DNA from 4 places in the Paenibacillus sp. FSL P4-0184 genome. Region 1 is predicted to be linked to each of the others. Evidence: riboswitches for the same ligand, from Rfam matches in the RefSeq annotation. Region 1 holds a riboswitch; each other region holds the start of a gene.
What was found. A riboswitch is a leader RNA that binds a small molecule or an ion and turns the genes downstream of it on or off. The one in region 1 is predicted to bind cyclic di-GMP.
Positions count from the first base shown of each region.

Region 1 (5,016 bases):
TAATTTTTAAAGATTAGCACTACCTCTATTGTATATCATTCACGAATTTTGATGAAACCATAATCATGAATACCCAGGATTGGAGATATTAGCATGGATAGAAAGAGAAGATATCAGGCTTTATTTGATAATATTAATCAATATAACTCGGGTGAGAAGGGCATCACTAGAATTGCCTATACAAATGAAGAGCAGACATGTACGAGTGCTTTTATGCGGATGTGCAAGGCTGAAAATTTAGATATTCGGATGGATCATTGCGGAAATGTGATTGCTAGAAGAAATGGAAAGATAGAAGGGCTCCCACCCGTTGTAATGGGCTCTCACTTGGATACGGTATACCAAGGTGGGAAGTACGATGGGGTAGTAGGTGTAACGGCTGCTTTGGAAGTGATCAAACGTCTAAACGAAAAAGGGATTGAAACGGATCATCCGATCGAAATTATCTCATTTGCCTGTGAAGAATCCTCGCGTTTTGGTATTTCAACAGTAGGCAGCAAAATAATGTCAGGGTTATTTCAGAAGGAGAAATATAGGTCTTTGAAGGACAAAGACGGTATTACAATGGAAAAGGCATTTTCGCTATGTGCACTTGATTATAACAGTATAGATCAGGCGAGTAGAGTTAATGAGGAATTAAAAGCGTTTTTCGAATTACATATTGAGCAAGGTCCTGTCTTAATAAACAATAATAAAAGAATTGGAATTGTGACTGGAATTGCTGCGCCCGTGAGGCTTCATATTCAAATATCAGGGAAAGCATCTCACTCCGGAACGACACCTATGAATATGAGAAGAGATGCTTTTCTGGGTGCTTCTGAAATAGCGTTAGAGCTTGAAAAAGCAGCCAAACTCGAACAAGAATTTGGAACGGTTGCGACGCTCGGGGTGATAGAAATCTTAAATGGAGCCATGAACGTGGTTCCGGGAGAAGTGGAAACTAAAATTGATATCAGATCTACTTCCGTGGCATCCAGGCAACGTGTGTTAGACCATTTGTATCAGACGATAGCCTCAGTACAAGAGAGCAGACAACTTGAAATTGCGAGTACGGAAATCATCTCCGAGGAACCAGTCCTATTATCGGATGAGATCACTCATGTTCTAGAATCCATTTGTGAAGAGAAGGGGATATCGAGTCAACGGATGATTAGTGGGGCAGGGCATGATGCCATGAACATGAACAAACTTTGCCCAGTAGGGCTTATCTTTGTTCCTTCTGTAGATGGACTTAGTCATCATCCTAATGAATATACAGACTTGGATGATATCATTATGGGGATTGATATTTTAGAAGAAGCTGTTCTTCGTTATGCGTTTGTAAGACAAACATAGTTCGTGTTGAGAAGTAAGTCCCAATGTGACATATATATATGTTACATTGGGCTTTAGTATCTAATTTTATAATTGTTCGCAGAATTGTTGCTTTACATTAATAAATATTATATTAAAGTTAACATTGACGTTTGTGAAAAATTTCCCATTCAAAAAAATTAAATCACAGCGGAAATAGGTCTTTTGGAGGTAACATATTTTTAATAGAGTATTTAGGACTAGTAATAGTGAAAACAAAATATTGGTAAACCTATTGAAAAATAGGGACACAAAGCCATAGGGTCTAAATCTATTTATAGATATGACAGCCGGTTGCATGCAGTGGGAGTTTCATGCTCTTATTTTTTGATGCATATGCAGCCGTTATCATTCTGATAGCGGCTTTTTTTTGCTCGTTTTCTAATAAAAAAACGTAATAAATCGGAAAAAGGATGATAGTACATGGATCAGACACAACCACTGAGAGTATGGAGAATGATAGGCCTCGTCATAATGGCAACGTTGATATTTTGGGGGTGTTCTTACTATTTCATAAAATGGACTGCTAACTCTTATGAGCAAGAAGCGGTTGCTGCTACATCAGAAGCTACGATACATGCGAGTAAATCGGTTGGAAATATGATACAGGGTGGATTAGATTCATTAGATGGAATTGCTGATTCTATTTCGGAAATCAATTATATGGATTGGGATAAGACCAAAAAATATCTGCATCACTTTGATAAAAAATATAATTTTATTCGAATTAGCATCAACAGCCCAGATGGTAAAGCTTACGCATCGGATGGGACAATGTTTGATGTATCAGATGAAGTAGGGTTTCAAAAAGCTCTGCAGGGTATTAGCAGTATTTCTGATCCATTCTTAGATAAGATCTCCAATAAAGAAATTATTACGATCAATAGTCCACTTAAGTTTAAAGGTGAAGTGAAGGGTGCTTTATCTGCCAGCAGATATACACAGGATCTTTATGATGCTCTTGCAGTTTCTTTTTTTAAAGGTCATGGTTATTCTCAAATCATTGATCAAAAGGGACAAGTCATTATCCAATCGAAGAATCTCGAAGAGGATAAGTCCATTGATAACATATTCGAAAGTATAAGTATTGATTCTAGAAATAAGAAACAACTGCAAATCTTTAAAGAGAACATAACCGCAAAAAAATCTGGAGTAGGAATATTTTGGATTAACGGAGATAGCAAAATGGTTGGCTATTCGGGCATCCAGGGGGTTGAGGACTGGTATATTCTCTCCGTGATACCGAAAGATGTGATCATGGCCAAAGCGTCTCAAATGAGCCAGGCGACTTTTCTATTATGTGTAATCATGTTTGTCTTATTATTGATCATATTTGTAAACATTCTATTAAATAAGAGCAAAATTAGGAAACAGATGGAGAGGATTGCCTTTGAGGATGAGTTAACACATCTTTCTAGAACTAATAAATTTGTTAAAGATGCTCAGTATTTACTTAAAGAGAAACCGAATACAAAGTTTGCTGTGTTGCAATTTGATATTGAACAATTTAAATACATAAATGAAATTGTCGGTTTTCATGAAGGAAATAGCATTTTGATTCAAGTGGCTAATAGCTTAACAGCAAACACATTAGACGAGGATGTCATTGGACGCTTAGGGGGTGATCGTTTTATTCTTTTCACTTCGTATGATAATAAGGCGGAATTAATCATCCGTATACAAGTACTTACTGAACAAATGAGCGACTATACATTTGGAAATGAAGAAGGTTTTAGGCTAGTGATTAATTGTGGAATTTACTGTATAGATGATCGTCAGAGCGATATCCTCACATGTATTGACCGAGCAGGAATCGCTTGTAAGTCCATTAAAGGTGGATACAAGAGCTCATGCACTTTCTTTGACGAACAATTGTTATTGCAGATACACGAAGAGCAAGACATCGTAAGAAAGATGGATGCTGCCATGACAAATGGTGAATTTATAGTATATTTACAACCGAAAATGGATCTGCGAGTGAACAGTTTTCATGGCGCTGAGGCATTGGTTAGATGGAATGATCCTCAGAAAGGACTTATATCTCCTGCAGTATTTATCCCCATATTTGAGAGGAATCGCTTTATTGTGAAATTAGATTTAATGGTGTTTAAATCAGTATGTATCATGTTGAGTAAATGGATCCAGGAAGGAATCCAGCCACTTCCGATTTCAGTGAATATATCGCTTATAACCCTATACCATAATGATTTCCTGCTCCATTTGACGAATATTATTAACAGGTACCAGGTACCTGCTAGATTGATAGAGTTAGAGCTGACCGAGTCTATTGTATTCCAAAATTTAGAGTTTGTTAGAGATATTTTGTTGGAGTTGAAACGTAAAGGATTTTCCATAGCTATCGATGATTTTGGGACAGGTTATAGTTCCTTAAATGTATTGCAATATTTCCCTGCGGATGTCATTAAGTTAGACAGGGCTTTTCTGATGAGTAAGTCAAATGATGAGACAGGGAAGATAGTAATTGCCAGTATGGTCAAGCTAGCTAGGGATTTAAATATGAAAGTTGTGGCAGAGGGAGTTGAGACAGAGGCGCAAATTGATTTTTTGAAACAAATAGATTGTGAAATCGCACAAGGATACTATTTCGCGAAACCAATGCCAGTAGTAGAATATGAAAGCTTAATTAAAAGTACATAGGGAGTGCAAAGCATGAGGAAAATGAGAAATTGGACTATCGTAGGCAAAATTACTGTTACTAATTCAATATTACTGTTAGGTGCTCTGATCATTGCGATCGTTGGTAGTGTGTATTTCAGCAATATGTATGCGAACTCTAGAAGTATGTATAAGAACGATCTTACGTCAGTTTATGCACTTGGGAAATTCGAATCAAATAATCATGAAATAGTAACCTTAACGAATAAGATGATCGCTAGTCATGATCCAAGCGAACTTCAAGAGAGTTATCAGAAAGTTGTTGAGCTTCAAGCTGAAAACAATGGAATCTTGAATAAGTATGAAGAAACACGTTCCCTCCCAAACGAAAAGGAGATTTATGTTGAAGTTTTATCATTAACGAAACAGTATCGGCAAATTCAGCTTCCGATGCTTGAGAAGATGCTGAATACACCTACATATGATCCTAGTGAAGATACCACTTCAAATCTTGAAGCGTTAAATACGAAACGAAATGAAGACCTTGGAAAATTAGTTGGAATGAACTTAGGAAGTGCCCAAAATGCAGATGTTCAGAATAAGAAGCTATTTCAAAAAGGACTTACGGTCAATATCATTGTTGCTTTTCTCGTTATCCTGATTTCAATCGGTTCATATTTGTCCTTGAGAAGATATTTCTCACGAGCAGTAACCATTATCCTGAACTTTTCAGAGGCGTTTGGTCGAGGAGATCTGACTCAAAGAGCTAAGTTTGATGCTGAAGATGAATTTGGTCGAATCGTGAAGTCGCTTAATCATTCGGCAGAGCAAGTACAAACCATCGTAGCTAGTGCTTCTTCTTCAGCACAAGAGTTAGGTGCACTTAGTGAAGAATTATCTGCAACAGTTGAGGAAGTAAATGCTACAATGGATCAAATTTATAATTCCTCGCAAGAGGTTGCTTCTGGAAGTGAATCTTTAAGTGCTACAACAGAAGAAGTAAATGCAACAGTACAAGAGATTATCTCCAATGCAGATCTGCTAAGT
Region 1 covers NZ_JBBORN010000001.1:925,174-930,189, reverse strand. The annotation lists gene MKY52_RS03985 (Zn-dependent hydrolase) at 94-1,335, shown strand; cyclic di-GMP riboswitch class I at 1,569-1,655, shown strand; gene MKY52_RS03980 (bifunctional diguanylate cyclase/phosphodiesterase) at 1,777-4,011, shown strand; gene MKY52_RS03975 (methyl-accepting chemotaxis protein) at 4,024-5,016, shown strand, end outside.

Region 2 (5,016 bases), on a different contig from region 1:
ATTCGTTTCGCTTCTTCAATGTAACTAAAATGAAGACTAGCTTCCTTCCAATCTGATTCAGTTATATTGAAAACCTGTTCAATAAATAAATCCGATCCTTCGTTAGGCATGATGGTTGGAATTGCCTCATTCTCTTGACCAGCAGTACTAACTACCAAATGTGGGTTACCCCATCCTAAGTCAGCTGGTGATGCAGCGACTTTGTAACGGATAATGGTTTGATTGGAAACTTGTCGAACGGATTCGATTTGAATGCTTGGGTATTGCTTAACTCCCGTATCAATTGTATCTCCTGCTTGATGATTAGATTGTAAGGGAATATTCCGATCACTGTAAAAAATGAGATTCCGTGCTTCAAACCTGTAGTCCTTTTTATCATCCTTTAATGTATCAGGTGTCTCATATACTCCAATGAGTTTCTGGCTTTCAGGATCGTATTCTAAATAACCGTATACCTTTGCCTTGGCACCGGATTCACTAGTCATAGTGTTTTCTTCTGTAGCAAATCCAGTATATTGGGATAGATCAGATTTAGTATCAAGTGATAACAGCATTTTCATTTTTTCTCCGTCAGTTACAACACCGTTCAAATTCATTGTTACTCCTGAACTGGAAGCTTGAAGATTATACTGTTGACCGATGCCATTATTTAATGCATTGCTCACACTTCGACCACCAATTTTATCCCAATTAATCGTCATACTAGCGAATACAGGAATGGCTACAAGTAAGAGGCAAGAGAAGACAATACTGATAGGAATAACCTTTTTATTAGACCTAGGAGTATTCTGGGAGGAATGCAGATTTCTTTGACGTGTATATGCTTCTTGTTCTATGGCAGTCCACATCAAATCATAATCCGGTCGGGGAATATGTTTATCTTTTTCAATATAGAGACTCATTACTATTCAGCTCCTTTAGTTGGGTTCCACCCATTCTATTTAGTATTTTAAGTCCCTTGTTCAGTCTGGATTTTACAGTTCCTTCGGGTATGCTCATAACTTTAGAGATCTCGGGTACAGTCAATTCGTTTATAAAACGAAGGACTACTACCATTCTGATTTTGTCAGAAAGCTGACTGTATAACCCTTGTAATTCTTTTTTAGTTTCCTGTCGATCCAAACGTTTTTCTACAGGGTTTGATTCCTCAGACCTGGATAGTAAATAATTACGTACTTCTTTCATCCACCCCGTCTTACGCCTTTTGATCACACTGTTGCACTCATTCGAAGCAATTCGTAAAATCCAAGCTTTCAAGTTTCTTACCTTCGACTTATCCGCTAAGATAACTTTTACAAATACCTCTTGGGAAATATCCTCCGCATCTGCCTGATTTTTCATTAAGTAGTAACAAAAATAATATACTTGTTCTTTATAGAGCTCGAAAATTTCCCGGTCACTCATTTTGCTGCACCCCCTGTCTTTGCTGTTCTCATTAATAAGACTTATAAGCGTATGTAATCGTTCATTTTTCATTTTGATTGTAGTATTTCTTCTGAGTATCATAGCGAATTCGAATGGAAGATAAGTCGTTTACAGGTAATTATAACCATGATAAAATTAGCGGTGGGACATGCGTCCGTAATCTATAAAACTAATTGAATGTCCGCGTTAAAGGTAAAATCATCGAAAGATGATGACACAAAGCCATGGGTCTAAAGCCTTTCGACAGAAGGAAATGATCGCCAGGCCGCCATAGGGATGTCTTATGAAGCATAAAGGATAGCTCTAAGAATATGTAGTCTATTTTGAGCTCTTTTATTATTTCGACCTATACGGCGTTACATTATCGCAAGGGGCCGAAAGGGGAAGTACATGAACAGTTTTTTCAAAACAATAGGTACTAGTTTGGCAGTAGGTGCTTTATTGCTGTCCGGAACGATCGGATGGATGTCTAATCCTGAAGTCGTGTCTGCAGCTACCACAACAGCAGTAACCGCGGATCAAATGATTAGCAAAGTAACGGCAGCCTCTAAAGCAATAAAGAATTTTCACTTAGATGTGATCAAAAAACAGGATATTCAGAGCGGTGGGGTACGTATCAGCAACACTAACACACTGAAGCTGGATATTAATCGACTGCCGAATTTTGCTGCAGCTGGCACCGTTGATAGTAGTCTTTTAGATACATCGTACAGTCTATATGCCAATGACAAGGAGTTTTACTATCTTGTAGACGGAAGTGAACTGATCGATGAATCTGAAGATGAAGGTTACGACGATGACGGCGAGCCAATCGATCCCGATGCACAGTATTGGATTGCACTGGAGAAGATGGAGTGGGATTCTTTTTACTCCAAAGGTCAATACGATCCTGTTTCCATGCTTGATTCGGTTAAAAATTATAAAAAATCTATGAAAGTCAGCACTGCTGGCGCACAGACTGTCCTGCAGTTCACGGTAACTGATCCGACAGCAGCTAAGGGAATAATCAAACTCTATGACCAGGAGAACCTATGGGATGGAGAGACTGTTCAACCTAAAAGCGTAACTTGGAAATTATTCGTTAATACTAAGACCTGGCAAACGGAAAAGCTGACAGTCGATCTGAGTTATGTACTGACAAGTGACGGAGAAAAAGATACATACAACACGAAAATCGAAGCTAAATATTCCAAGAATAACAAAGGTACAACCATTGTAAAACCGGCCGAACTAGAATAATAAGGTCGATATCATATTGAGCAAAAAGCGCTGTTCTGTAGAACAGCGCTTTTTGCTGTATTCTCTATTTTAATAACGTTTCTATTCCCTCTTTAAGATTGATGTCGTATGCTTCAACATTCGATTCATGAGATTTCGCCGCTCTGTTTTTATGTCGGTGTCGCTTCTCTTTAATGCGTCGCGGATGGGGATGATCTCTGTAATTTTCCTGCCACTTTTTATTCTTCGATCTACACAAGTCGGGATGTAACCTACGTTAGTTATACTCGTGTTTCCTTTTTCATCCTTCTTTATTTTAAGCGTAAGTATGATACCGCTTTGTGTATAAGGAATATTCATTAGTTTAGTAGAAACAAAATTCCCCAATGAGTAAATAACGAATTGTTTTTTTCCACGAAGCGCTAACGGTTGAAGAACATGTGGGTGAGACCCCAGTATGATGTCGGCGCCATTTTTAAAGAAGAGATTGACCAGCTCTTTTTGCCTCTTGTTTGGAGTGTAACGATATTCGCTTCCGAAATGCAGATAAATCAAGACTAGATCGACTTTCTTTTTTAAATCTCGAATCTCCTTAATGATCTTGGGCGTAGATATCCGATTAACCAGCCACGGCTTACTCACTGGTACAGGAATTCGGTTAGTTCCTGCTGTGTAGGAGAGGATGCCAATCGTAATTCCTTTGACGTTTTTAATAAGTGTTCTCTTGGATTCTTCTAATGATTTAGCTGTTCCCGTGTGGTCGATTCCATTACGGTCCAGAACTCGTAACGTCCGAACCAGACCCGGGGCACCATAATCCATGCAATGATTGTTGGCCGTTACTAATACGTCGAATCCGGCTTCCTTAAGTGCAGGGGCCAGTTCGTCTGGACATTTGAATATCGGACCGCCTGATCGGGGGCTTTTCCGGCATTCGGGGCCGCTTCCAGCAAAGGTGGTTTCGAGATTGCCAATCGTCAAATCAGCCTGTTTCAGATAAGGAGCTACTTTTGCAAACAGGGGGCTGAACGAATAGGTTCCGTCAGGCTGTTTAGCATCCGAAATAATATAACGTTTGACCATTAGATCTCCCACAGCAGCTATTTGTATTTCAGTCATGGATATCCACCTTTTTATTATTTTCATTAGGATATGGCATAAAGTTGTTATGGGTTATTCTTTCTTTAAGGCGAAGTGCAAACATTTGTGTGGCTTTTTATTTAAAATGTGACCCAACGCATAATCACTTTATTTAGATCGTCTAAATTTAAGGTATTCATTTTTTTTTTTTTTAACTTTTATAATTTGATTCAAATCCTCTTTTTTGTTTGGCAGCCATAATAAAATAAGGTTGTTGATAAACATTATCAATCAAACATTGGAGGTTAAAGAAATGAGTACACAATTCAAAAAAATCGCCGAGGATACTTACTGGATAGGTAAAATCGATAACCGCCAGGTTCCATTTCACCGCCTGATTCTGGCAAAAGGAACTACCTATAATTCTTATTTATTAAAAACAGGTAAGCCGACTGTCATTGATACCGTAGATATGGAATTCGGACGTGAATATGCCGAGTGTCTGGGTGAAATGATTGATCTTCTAGATATCCATTACATTGTAATTAATCATACAGAGCCTGATCACTCTGGTGGACTGGCAGCACTCGCCGCCAAGGCTGCAAATGCCACGATCGTATGCACCGAGATTGCTGTTCCCGAATTGCAGGAAATGTACAAGCTTCATAGCCGGAACTTCCTGGTGGTTAAAGACGGAGATAAGCTGGATATTGGCGGGAAAACGCTGCTGTTTAAAGAAACACCGTATCTCCATACCGCTGAAACGATGATAACCTATTGTATCGAAGATCAAATTTTATTTCCTTGTGATATTTTCAGCACGCATGTTGCGGTGGAAAATCTATTCAGCGATGAAGCCGGGTTTGATATTACGGAAGATTTCCAGGGCTATTACGCAGCTATTATACATCCTCATAGAAGATATGTAAGAACACTGTTAGAGGCGGTTAAGGATCTTGAGATCCGGATGATCGCTCCTTCCCATGGGTTTGTGATCCGGGAGGACATACGTAAATATATCGAGATGTACGCCACATTGAGCCGCGAAACGACGCAAGGAAAAAAGGCAACGATCGTATATACCACCATCAAGAACAGTACTAAGAAGATGGCCAAAATTATACAAGATTGCTTGCAGGAAAATAATATTGAGACAGAGGTCTGGGATGCAGATAAAAACAGTGCCAGCGATATTCTGAACAGCATAACGTCAGCAGACGCTGTCTTTATCGGCAGCTCCACTAAATACGCAGATATGATCGGGAACCTAGAGAATATTCTGAAAGAATTGCA
Region 2 covers NZ_JBBORN010000002.1:257,654-262,669, forward strand. The annotation lists gene MKY52_RS22885 (DUF4179 domain-containing protein) at 1-902, opposite strand, end outside; gene MKY52_RS22890 (RNA polymerase sigma factor) at 886-1,404, opposite strand; cyclic di-GMP riboswitch class I at 1,607-1,698, shown strand; gene MKY52_RS22895 (DUF6612 family protein) at 1,816-2,664, shown strand; gene MKY52_RS22900 (CapA family protein) at 2,746-3,762, opposite strand; gene MKY52_RS22905 (FprA family A-type flavoprotein) at 4,037-5,016, shown strand, end outside.
Region 2: another riboswitch for cyclic di-GMP. It lies ahead of MKY52_RS22895 (DUF6612 family protein); the one in region 1 lies ahead of MKY52_RS03980 (bifunctional diguanylate cyclase/phosphodiesterase).

Region 3 (5,016 bases), 640 kb from region 1:
ACTCAACTTTAGGGGGAATCTGGGGGAATTCCTCGCGCCTGACGAGACAGTCGGCTTCCAGTTCTTTCAACATAACGCTTAACGTCTTAAAAGGTATTGTACCGATACCCCGTTGCAGTTCATTGAACCGCACGATCTTGTTTTCAGAGAGATAGTAGAGAATAGTCATTTTATATTTACCACTAATGATAGACAAGGTGTAGCCAAAGCTAGTGTCCTTCTGTTGAATGCCAGGTGGTATACAGATTTCATCACTCATGGGCTATTACCCTCCTTCAGAAAATATTCAACGAAAAGGCAAACGCCTGTTGTCGCTCCGTACTCAAGTCCCGACTTTATTATGTTTTCAACCTGCTATCAAGTCATCCTGCGAGCAACGAACTCACTATATCATTTTGAAACAATTAGTTCAAAGCACTCGTGGCTAACTATCAAGCGGATAGCCTAAGCTACGAATTGAAGTTTTTTAATGTAATTTTCATGTGAGCATCATCTTATTTTCAGGTTCAAGGTATATATTGAAGACACCAAACACCCCCCAGTGTTTTGTGGTATAAATCTCTCAGGTCTTGCCAACTCCCATGGTAAGGCCTATTTTTTTTGTTCGCTAATTAAATGGGGGAGGGGGCAGCTTCTTCGCTACTTCACTTAATCTGATACTGCTCTTCATAGCTCTTAAAAGATGAAATATCCAGACCGAGATATCTGCGCATATGAATGGCAGCTTGGGCAGCGACAATGTCGTTTAACAGCAGCATTCGTTCATGGTATCCACGACATATAAATTTGGCTTCTATCCCCGTGTTAAGTCTGTTCTGCTCATAAACCTTGATTCCCCGTTTTCTCATCTCTGAACGAACATCTCTTAGATCTGTTGTAGCAACTGCTGCGGCTGTTTCAAGAACCTCCAGATAGGGGGTGGGTGTTCGTAAATGTGCAGATAGAATGGCGGAGTCCCGTTCGAAAGCTGATAAAATCATCGGAAGCAATAAATAAGATTTCACCAGCATGTTGTCCCTGCTTTCAGCTCTATTCATGAATCTCATCACCTCTAATGGGAACGTATATTCGTATTCTACCCCGATATTCCAAAAATAATCAATGGTATTTCTAAACAGCTAGTCCAATGTGATTGAATTCACAACTAAATTAGAAAGAATAAAATATATTAAAATTGTAATAATAAAAAATAATGCTTCAGACTTATATAAAGGGAGAATTAGGATGAATGAGGAAGGAAGTCTCCGCCGTGGAATGGTATTTGGTTTGATTCTAAGTATTCCATTATGGATATCGATATTAGGTTGGATAAAGTTACTTTAAAATTAAAGGAAAACCTTTGTGTGAAGCGCCTTTAGGCGCTTTTTTTGTGCTTGCTTACGCGTATGAATATCAGAAGGGATTGATTGACAATTGTGGGGATGGAGCGCTAAACTATTATTAGTTCAAAAGTATTAAAAGTCATAGACGATTATTTAATAGGATGCTTAAAATGCTAGTTCTAATCTGCAAGTCAATACATATATTATCATGATAATAGCAAACCGCCTGAAAGGGTGGGACGCAAAGTCCAGGAGTCTAAAGTGTCTTAAATGCGCTATGACCGTCCGACTGCCATGAGAAGGGAATTCCACTTCTTTTTTGGCGGTCTTTTTTGTTGTTAGGTCCTTTAGAGTTTCTGGTAATTATTCTGATTAAATATAAATCATAGATTTAGGAGGTGTGCTTTTTGAAAAGAAGAATGAAACCGCTGCTAGCACTAGTATTAGCGGGGATTTTGACAGTAGGTAGTGGTCTTTCTGGAGGTCATTTGGTAAAAGCGGCTGGGGAGGTGCTCCCCTATACTCCTACACCTGTGTTAGGTATTGCAGGGAATTTTAATACTTTTATTTTTGGGGATTTCAAACAATCTAATGATCAGGTTCATGGGCGCCTTGCGGCCAAAGGTAACATTACTTTGCAGAATTACGGCGTATCCAAGGATAATCCAGGTGGAGATGTTCTTATTGCTGGTAATGACATCAGTTTTACTAATGGGACTGTTCATGGAGCATCCGTTTATGGTGGTGTTTTTTCCAGCAACGGTGTAGATCTTAAAGAACCAGCGAGAAAAGGGACTCCTATTGATTTTGATGCTGAAGAGCAATTTCTTATTGGACGTTCTAATGAATTCTCTTCACTTGCTACAATAGGAACTTTCAAAAAGGAATATGGGAAAATAACGATTGATGCTCCGGAACCATTTAACGTTCTTAATCTTAGTGCTGCCGATTTCGCTGGTGCTAATGGCTTACAGTTTAATATTGCAAATAGCGCCACAGTTATCATTAACGTTAGCGGAAGTTCAGTTAACATTCCAAGCTTTCAAATCTGGGGAGGGAGCCCTAACAAGGTATTATTTAATTTTTATGAAGCTAGCACTGTTGACATTGGAAGTTTAACAATAGAAGGAACTATCCTAGCTCCGCTTGCAAAAGTAACTTATAATTCCGGTGAACTGCATGGGACGCTGATTGCAAAGGGATTTGCTGGTGGGGTGCAGATGCATTGGTATCCATATGGAGGGGAAGAACCACCTCCAACACCAACGCCGACCGTGACGCCAACACCAACGCCGACCGTGACGCCAACACCAACGCCGACCGTGACGCCAACACCAACGCCGACCGTGACGCCAACACCAACGCCGGCCGTGACGCCAACACCAACGCCGGCCGTGACGCCAACACCAACGCCGGCCGTGACGCCTACGCCGACGTCGACCGTGACACCAACACCGACGCCGACCGTGACACACACACGCCTACGCCGTGCGTGACACCGACACCGAAGCCGACACACACACCAAAACGCACACACCAACACCGACACCGAAGCCGACACACACACCAAAGCCAACACCGACACCGAAGCCGACACACACACCAAAGCCAACACCGACACCGAAGCCAACGCACACACCAAAGCCAACACCGACACCGAAGCCAACGCACACACCAAGGCCAACACACACGTGACGCCAACCAAAACCAACACCAACGCCGATCGTGACGCCAACACCAACGCCGATCGTGACGCCAACACCAACGCCGATCGTGACGCCAACACCAACGCCGATCGTGACGCCAACACCAACGCCGATCGTGACGCCAACACCAACGCCGATCGTGACGCCAACACCAACGCCGATCGTGACGCCAACACCAACGCCGATTGTGACGCCAACACCAACGTGACGCCAACACCAACGCCGATCGTGACGCCAACACCAACGCCGATCGTGACGCCAACACCAACGCCGATCGTGACGCCGACACCGAAGCCAACGCACACACCAAAGCCAACACCGACACCGAAGCCAACGCACACACCAAGGCCAACACACACACCAAAACCAACACCAACGCCGACCGTGACGCCAACACCAACGCCGATCGTGACGCCAACACCAACGCCGATCGTGACGCCAACACCAACGCCGATCGTGACGCCAACACCAACGTCGACTCCGTCGCCGGAAGCAACGCCAACACCGACTCCGTCGCCGGAAGCAACACCAACACCGACACCGTCGTCGGAAGTAACACCAACACCGACACCGTCGTCGGAAGTAACACCAACACCGACACCGTCGTCAGAAGTAACGCCGACACCGACGCCGGAGCCTCCGGTGTTCCCGACACCAACACCATCATTTGTAATTGGTACTATCATTGTTAATGATGATCCTGTGCCGCTGGGCCCTGTAGCTTCGTCGACTCCAGCACAAGTACCAACACCAACACCGTCGAGCAACACAGAGGTACTTGTTGATGAGGAGGAGATTCCATTAGGACCAGTATTGACAGTAACACCAACGCCGTCACCAGAGGATATTGCTGTAGTGGATGATACAATCCCGCTAGGTAATCCACCTGTGGATGAACTTCCAAAAACGGGAGAATCAAGTTCAGTCCCTTATTATGTAACTGGTTTAGGTTTTGCACTTATTGGATTGCTAATGAAAAATAGATTCTCGAGCAAGAAATAATAAACGGTGATTGTAGCTTGAATACAAGTTATGCCGTGAAGAATAGTAAAGCCGCTTTCGGGACATATTCCGATGGCGGTTTTCTTTTATTATGATTGTTATATTTTGGCGCATTCTAAGTAGATGTTATACTGATTTACAACGGATATGAGGAAAGGACGGGGAAGATGAATTGGTATGGTTCTTCATTAGCGCTGTCATCGTCATAGGAGCTCTGATCTATGCGGGCTTTTTCTTTTATGGAATTGCTATTAAACGAGCACCGAAGGAATTCCTGAGTAATAATCGTGATTTGAAGGTTGATCCCCCGGTTGCCGGGGCTTCTTGGGGTGAGGGGAAGGATTGGATCTCCAGTCAGAGCTTTGAGAATGTGGAGATTACATCTGAGGACGGGCTACAACTAAGAGGGTACTTGCTCCTTTCGGATCGTGCTGAAGGTCGTACGGCGATTCTAGCTCATGGTTATTCTGGAAAAGGGAAGGATATGGGGGCGTACGCCAAAATCTATTACGAGAGACTGGGCTTTAATATCCTGATTCCCGATGCCAGGGGACATGGGGAAAGCGCTGGCAATTATATTGGTTTTGGATGGCATGAGCGCAAGGATTATTTGCAGTGGATTGAATATATAATAGAAAAGACTGGGCCCAGTGCTCAAGTTGTGCTGCATGGGGTCTCTATGGGTGGTGCTACAGTGCTAATGACCTCAGGTGAAAAACTCCCGCCGCAGGTTAAAGCTATTGTCTCGGACTGTGCTTACAGCTCAGTTAAAGCACAATTAGCCTACCAACTACGGCGTATGTATCGCTTGCCAAGTTTCCCTTTTATTCAAAGTGCGAGTCTAATTACTCGTTTGAAAGCAGGGTATGGTTTTAGTGAAGCGTCTGCCTTGAAACAGGTGAGGAAGGCGAAGGTACCGATTCTTTTTATTCATGGGGATGCCGATAATTTTGTACCATATAGTATGATGAATGAATTGTATGAGG
Region 3 covers NZ_JBBORN010000001.1:1,569,734-1,574,749, reverse strand. The annotation lists gene MKY52_RS06740 (winged helix-turn-helix transcriptional regulator) at 1-259, opposite strand, end outside; gene MKY52_RS06735 (hypothetical protein) at 645-1,037, opposite strand; cyclic di-GMP riboswitch class I at 1,529-1,619, shown strand; gene MKY52_RS06730 (choice-of-anchor A family protein) at 1,730-2,818, shown strand; gene MKY52_RS06725 (hypothetical protein) at 2,811-3,017, shown strand; gene MKY52_RS06720 (hypothetical protein) at 3,048-3,236, shown strand; gene MKY52_RS06715 (LPXTG cell wall anchor domain-containing protein) at 3,233-4,030, shown strand; gene MKY52_RS06710 (alpha/beta hydrolase) at 4,203-5,016, shown strand, end outside.
Region 3: another riboswitch for cyclic di-GMP. It lies ahead of MKY52_RS06730 (choice-of-anchor A family protein); the one in region 1 lies ahead of MKY52_RS03980 (bifunctional diguanylate cyclase/phosphodiesterase).

Region 4 (5,016 bases), 1.4 Mb from region 1:
GATTTCTGTAATGACCATATGGAGTCGGAGCAGGTTGAATTCCGTATAGATGACCAAACATGGAGACCTCTATCCGAATTACCCACTGTACTTGATATGGAGTGGATTGATGAGGTTATAACTAAGGGTTTAGTTACTTGTCACTTCCAACCGATTGTGAACGTACGGGAAGAGCTTTTTGCATACGAGCTCCTATCCAGATTTAAAAAAGAAGATGGGTCCCTTATCTATCCTAATGAGATTTTTGCAGCGGCACGGAATCGTGGGCGTTTATATGCTTTAGACCGGTTATGTAGAATGACTGCTGTAAAATATGCTGCACCCTTAAATAAAAAAACCTTTATTAATTTTATCCCAACGTCGATCTACGCGCCAGAGTTCTGCTTAAGATCAACCATTGAACTGGCCAATCAATTAGGCGTCGATCCCTCTCTTTTTGTCTTTGAAGTTGTTGAGACGGAGAAAGTGGATGATCTCGCTCATTTGAAAGCTATTTTGACATATTACAAGGATCGGGGATTTGAATACGCTTTAGATGATGTTGGCGAGGGCTTCAGCACGATCGAGATGTTGTTGGAGCTTAAACCCCATTACATGAAGCTGGATATGAAATATGTTCAGGGTGTGTCCAGCGATCTGAACAAACAGAAAATAGCTAAACAATTTTTAGAAAAAGCTTTAGAAATCCAATCCGTTCCTTTAGCAGAAGGTGTGGAGTTTAGAGGGGACTTTGAATGGCTTAAGCAGAGTGGTTATCAGTTGTTTCAGGGATATTTATTTGGAAAGCCTGATCCTATTCCCAAACAGTGATCCTAATGAGTATAACTCCGTCTAGAGGATGAGGTGAATTTCAGGTCAGAGTCTGAGTACAGCCAACCCCCGGGGTTGTATAATTAAGGTAATTGAGAAGGGGGACGGGATGGATATGAAATGGCATAAGTACATCACACGCTGGGCGGATTCTAGAGGGTTAGGTGGACGAGAAATTGATTATCAATGGCCGTCTCCATCATTTCCGGTGGTAAGTATTCGCAGCAATTTGGGTCGATACTCAGGTCAGGGGTATGGTCACGGAAGCAAGCCACAAGTGAAGACAGCTGTTGGATTAATTGCCATTGGAGATATAGCTGTTGGCCTGATTTCCATAGGTGCGATAAGCGTAGGGGTTCTATCCGTGGGTGCAATATCACTAGGAATGTGGTTAGCCCTTGGAGCGATAGCAATTAGCTGGCTTGGCTTCGCAGCTGGGGCGATTGCCATTGCAGGAGTGGCTGTAGGAGCGATCGCGATAGCCGAAAAAGCGTTGGGAGCTGTTGCCATAGGTGATACGGCATTTGGGGCGGTAGCCATAGGACGAATTGCTGGGGGAGCAGTAGCTATTGGCCAATGGGCATATGGTCTAATCGCAGTTGGCGAGCATGGCTTCGGATTAATTCCCATCACGGGCGATGTGTGGAATTGGTTCCGGCGTTTGTTTGGTGCGGGGAGTTAAGTAGACCTCCAGTCCTAAAGTGTCCTCTCTCTTCCGGGATAGTCGATAAATAATATCTATCACGATAGAAAAAGTAATTGCAATTACCTATTCGGATTTCATACCAATTAATCATGCGATCAGATGTAGCGTTATGTTACTCTTTGTAATGTATTCGAAACTTCATAGGCAAACCTATGGAAATGTAGGGACGCAAAGCTATAGGGACTAAGGTTATCATAACTATTGTCAGCCAGCTGCCAAAGAGTGTATTACGCTTTTTGTTAAAATATAAGAAAGGTTAAGTTATACACCTATACTTAATGTCTTATATTTCTCGCCTAAACCCTTATCGTCCTTATAAGGACGCCGAAGGCGTTTATGCTTGTTAAAGTTTAATAAAAATTAAGTCTTAGTTTTTATGCGACTTTATACGCAATCAAGCTACTCTTTTGGGGTAGTTTTTTTTGTGCCTATTTTTAGGCACGGAAGAGATTCATATTACATCTAGGGGGTAGAAAAGATGAAAAAAATGATTGCGATCGCTACATCGGCAGCCATGTTAGCTAGTTTTTCGAGTGAGGCAGGTTATGCTTTAGCAAGTGATGTAAGCAAGGTAAGTGTAGTGAACACTGTAGTACAAAGCAAGGCTGACCTATTCAGCAATGCGTCAGTTATTCCTTTTGATCTGTACGGCAAGGCTATCCTAAGCGCTTATAATGATGTTTTTAGAATGAATCCTGCGAATATTAAATCCATTACCAATAACGGTGGCAACTACTCAGGTTCACCTATAGCTAAGGCTATGGATGGCGATATGAGTACGCATTGGGAAACGGGCAAACCGAACAGTTCAACGTTTACGAATGAGGTTGTCTTTGTTTTCAATGAGTCCACTGAATTAAATAGAATCGTATACGCTGCAAGACAATCCAGTGCAAAGGGGAAGGGGTTTGCTCAGGAATTTGATATTTATGGCTCAACTACGGATGCAGGCGATTATACGCTAGTATCCTCTGGAGAATATAAAGGCGGAGCAGGTGACGTAGTAGAGATTCAGTTTGCACCTACAGCCTTCAAGAGACTTAAATTTGTCTTCAAAAAAGCTAACCAAGATTGGGCGAGTGCGGCTGAGTTTTCTTTTTATAAAGAAGATACCGTATCCGCTAAAATGAAAAATTTATTTACAGACGATACCTTGAGTCAAGTTAGCGCAGCATTTAATACGGTGGAGAAATTAACGGCTTTAGAACAAGAAGTGCAGACACATCCACTGAACGCGCAGTTTCAAGCAGATATAGAGAATGCAAACGTACTTCTGGAGAACCATCAAATAGAGGCAACAGCGGCTAAGGTTTCGAAGCTAAAAGGCTATGGTACAGCATACGAAAATGCCTATAGCGAAGCTTATAGAATGCCCAACTCAAACGTATCAAAAGTAACGGTGAACGGTGGGAGCTATCCAGGTACCAAACCGGAATACATGCTCGATGACCAGCCGAATACACACTGGGAAACGAACAAAAACAATGATGACAGCTTCACGAATGAAGTCGTGTTTGAATTAGCGCAAGCGAAAGTACTAGATAGATTGGCTTTTCTGGCTAGAGATAACCGCAAAGGCTTCCCAGAGGCTTTTGAAATCTATGTATCAGAGACGAGTAAAGGAGAGACCTTCCAACTTGTATCTAGCGGAACCGCGATTAGTACCAATGATTTTCTGGAGTTTAAATTCGAACCGACGAAGTTTAAAAGATTAAAATTTAAGTTCACAAAAGCTAATATCAACAGACCTTTTGCGGCTGAATTTAGATTTTATACAGAGGATAAAGTAAGTGAAGCTGTAAATGGTATTTTCACAGATGGCACGATGAGTGCGGTTGTTCCTGCTTATAATAGCGCCAATGCAATCAACGAATTAGAAGAAGCGGCAAAAGTACATCCGCTCTATCCAATCCTGAAAGATTCTTTGGATTTAGCTAAGAAGCTAGTGAATGGTGAAGTTCAAACCGAAGGCACCATCATTGAGGCGGAACAACGTGGAGATATGAAAAAGCATGCGCAGGAAAACCTGAGAATTGGTTTCGGTACGAACAACCAGCCTACAGGTCTCGTTGCAATGCCTGGAGATACAATCAACGTTTATGTGGACGCAGCTTCGAGCGATAAACTACCTTCTTTAGTCTTTTCTCAACAAGAGGCGGCTTGGAATGTTTGGGCTAGAGGTGTGCAATTGCGTCCAGGTAAGAATATTATAACCGTTCCTGAATTTGCTACGAATAGTTATTATGCACATGAAGTGACTAAGGGCGGTACAGTGTATATCGTCAATCCATATACAGCAGAGGAACAAGGTAAAGCACCTATGATCCGGTTCGAGGGGCTTACCAAGATCCCTATGATGACCAGGACTACAGATCCTGAACAATTTAAAGCCTTCTTAACCACCTATAAACAAAAATTAGATGAAGATAAGGCAGCGCATCCGAATGTTCAAGATCGCGAGCTCATCGATGTGGTGGAAATGGTCAGCGATCATGTTATTTTCACAGGAACTGCGACAGAAGCTTATAACAAGTTTATTACGCAAGAAAATGATCCGCTGGGTACCGTAACCGGCTATGATACTTGGATGAAGACGATCTTTGACTTCTATGGCTTGGATGGCAGTAGTGTGATTCATGATGCGAAGCTAATTCGTGAGAACATCCGATTGATGCAGCCTTATGGTGCGATGTATGCAGCGGGAGATCATACAGGGATACAAATTGGGACCGTAGGGACGATGTTAGGTGATTTTAACAAAGTCTATCCAGGCTGGGGATTGAATCATGAAATAGGGCATCGCTTGGCGATGGGTGAACGAGAATATGGTGAAGTAACCAATAATATGGTGTCTATGCTGATGTCAGTCTATGCGGACTCGATGGATACTCGTATTCCTTTTGAAAGTGATATTTATAAATATGTAATCGAAGAAAATAAAGTGGTTATGAATCAGCAGGGCTTATTTGCACAGCTCGGTGCCTATTGGCAGTTAGAATTGGCGCATCCGGGTTACTGGACAGAACTGACCAAGCTGTACCGCGAGCGGAAGGTCTCCCTTCCGAACGGCGACAATTCCAAGCAGCAGTATTTGGTGGAGTTCTCCTCTGAAGTGCTGGGGTTAGACCTAAGTAGCTATTTTGCCAGACATGGCTTCACTGTGAATCCTGAAACGAAAGAGAAGTTAGCTAAATACCCAGCACCGAAAAAGCTCTGGTATTTAAACAATTCAGTGGTTCATTATGAGGGAACAGGAATAGCAGATAAGAATGTTGCGATAAAGGTTAATATCACGCCTAACACTACTGCTAAATCGAACACATTAAGCTTCAGTATAGATAAGGATCTTAAGAAAGATTTCTTAGGTTATGAGGTGTATAGAGACGATAAGTTAGTAGGGTTTACAGGGACTGACCAGTTTGTGGACACGAATGTAGATAACAGCATCAATTATACGTACAAGATCGTTGGTTATGATAAGAAGCTGAGCCCACTGAAGC
Region 4 covers NZ_JBBORN010000001.1:2,295,785-2,300,800, forward strand. The annotation lists gene MKY52_RS09945 (EAL domain-containing protein) at 1-810, shown strand, start outside; gene MKY52_RS09950 (hypothetical protein) at 920-1,492, shown strand; cyclic di-GMP riboswitch class I at 1,650-1,736, shown strand; gene MKY52_RS09955 (NPCBM/NEW2 domain-containing protein) at 1,995-5,016, shown strand, end outside.
Region 4: another riboswitch for cyclic di-GMP. It lies ahead of MKY52_RS09955 (NPCBM/NEW2 domain-containing protein); the one in region 1 lies ahead of MKY52_RS03980 (bifunctional diguanylate cyclase/phosphodiesterase).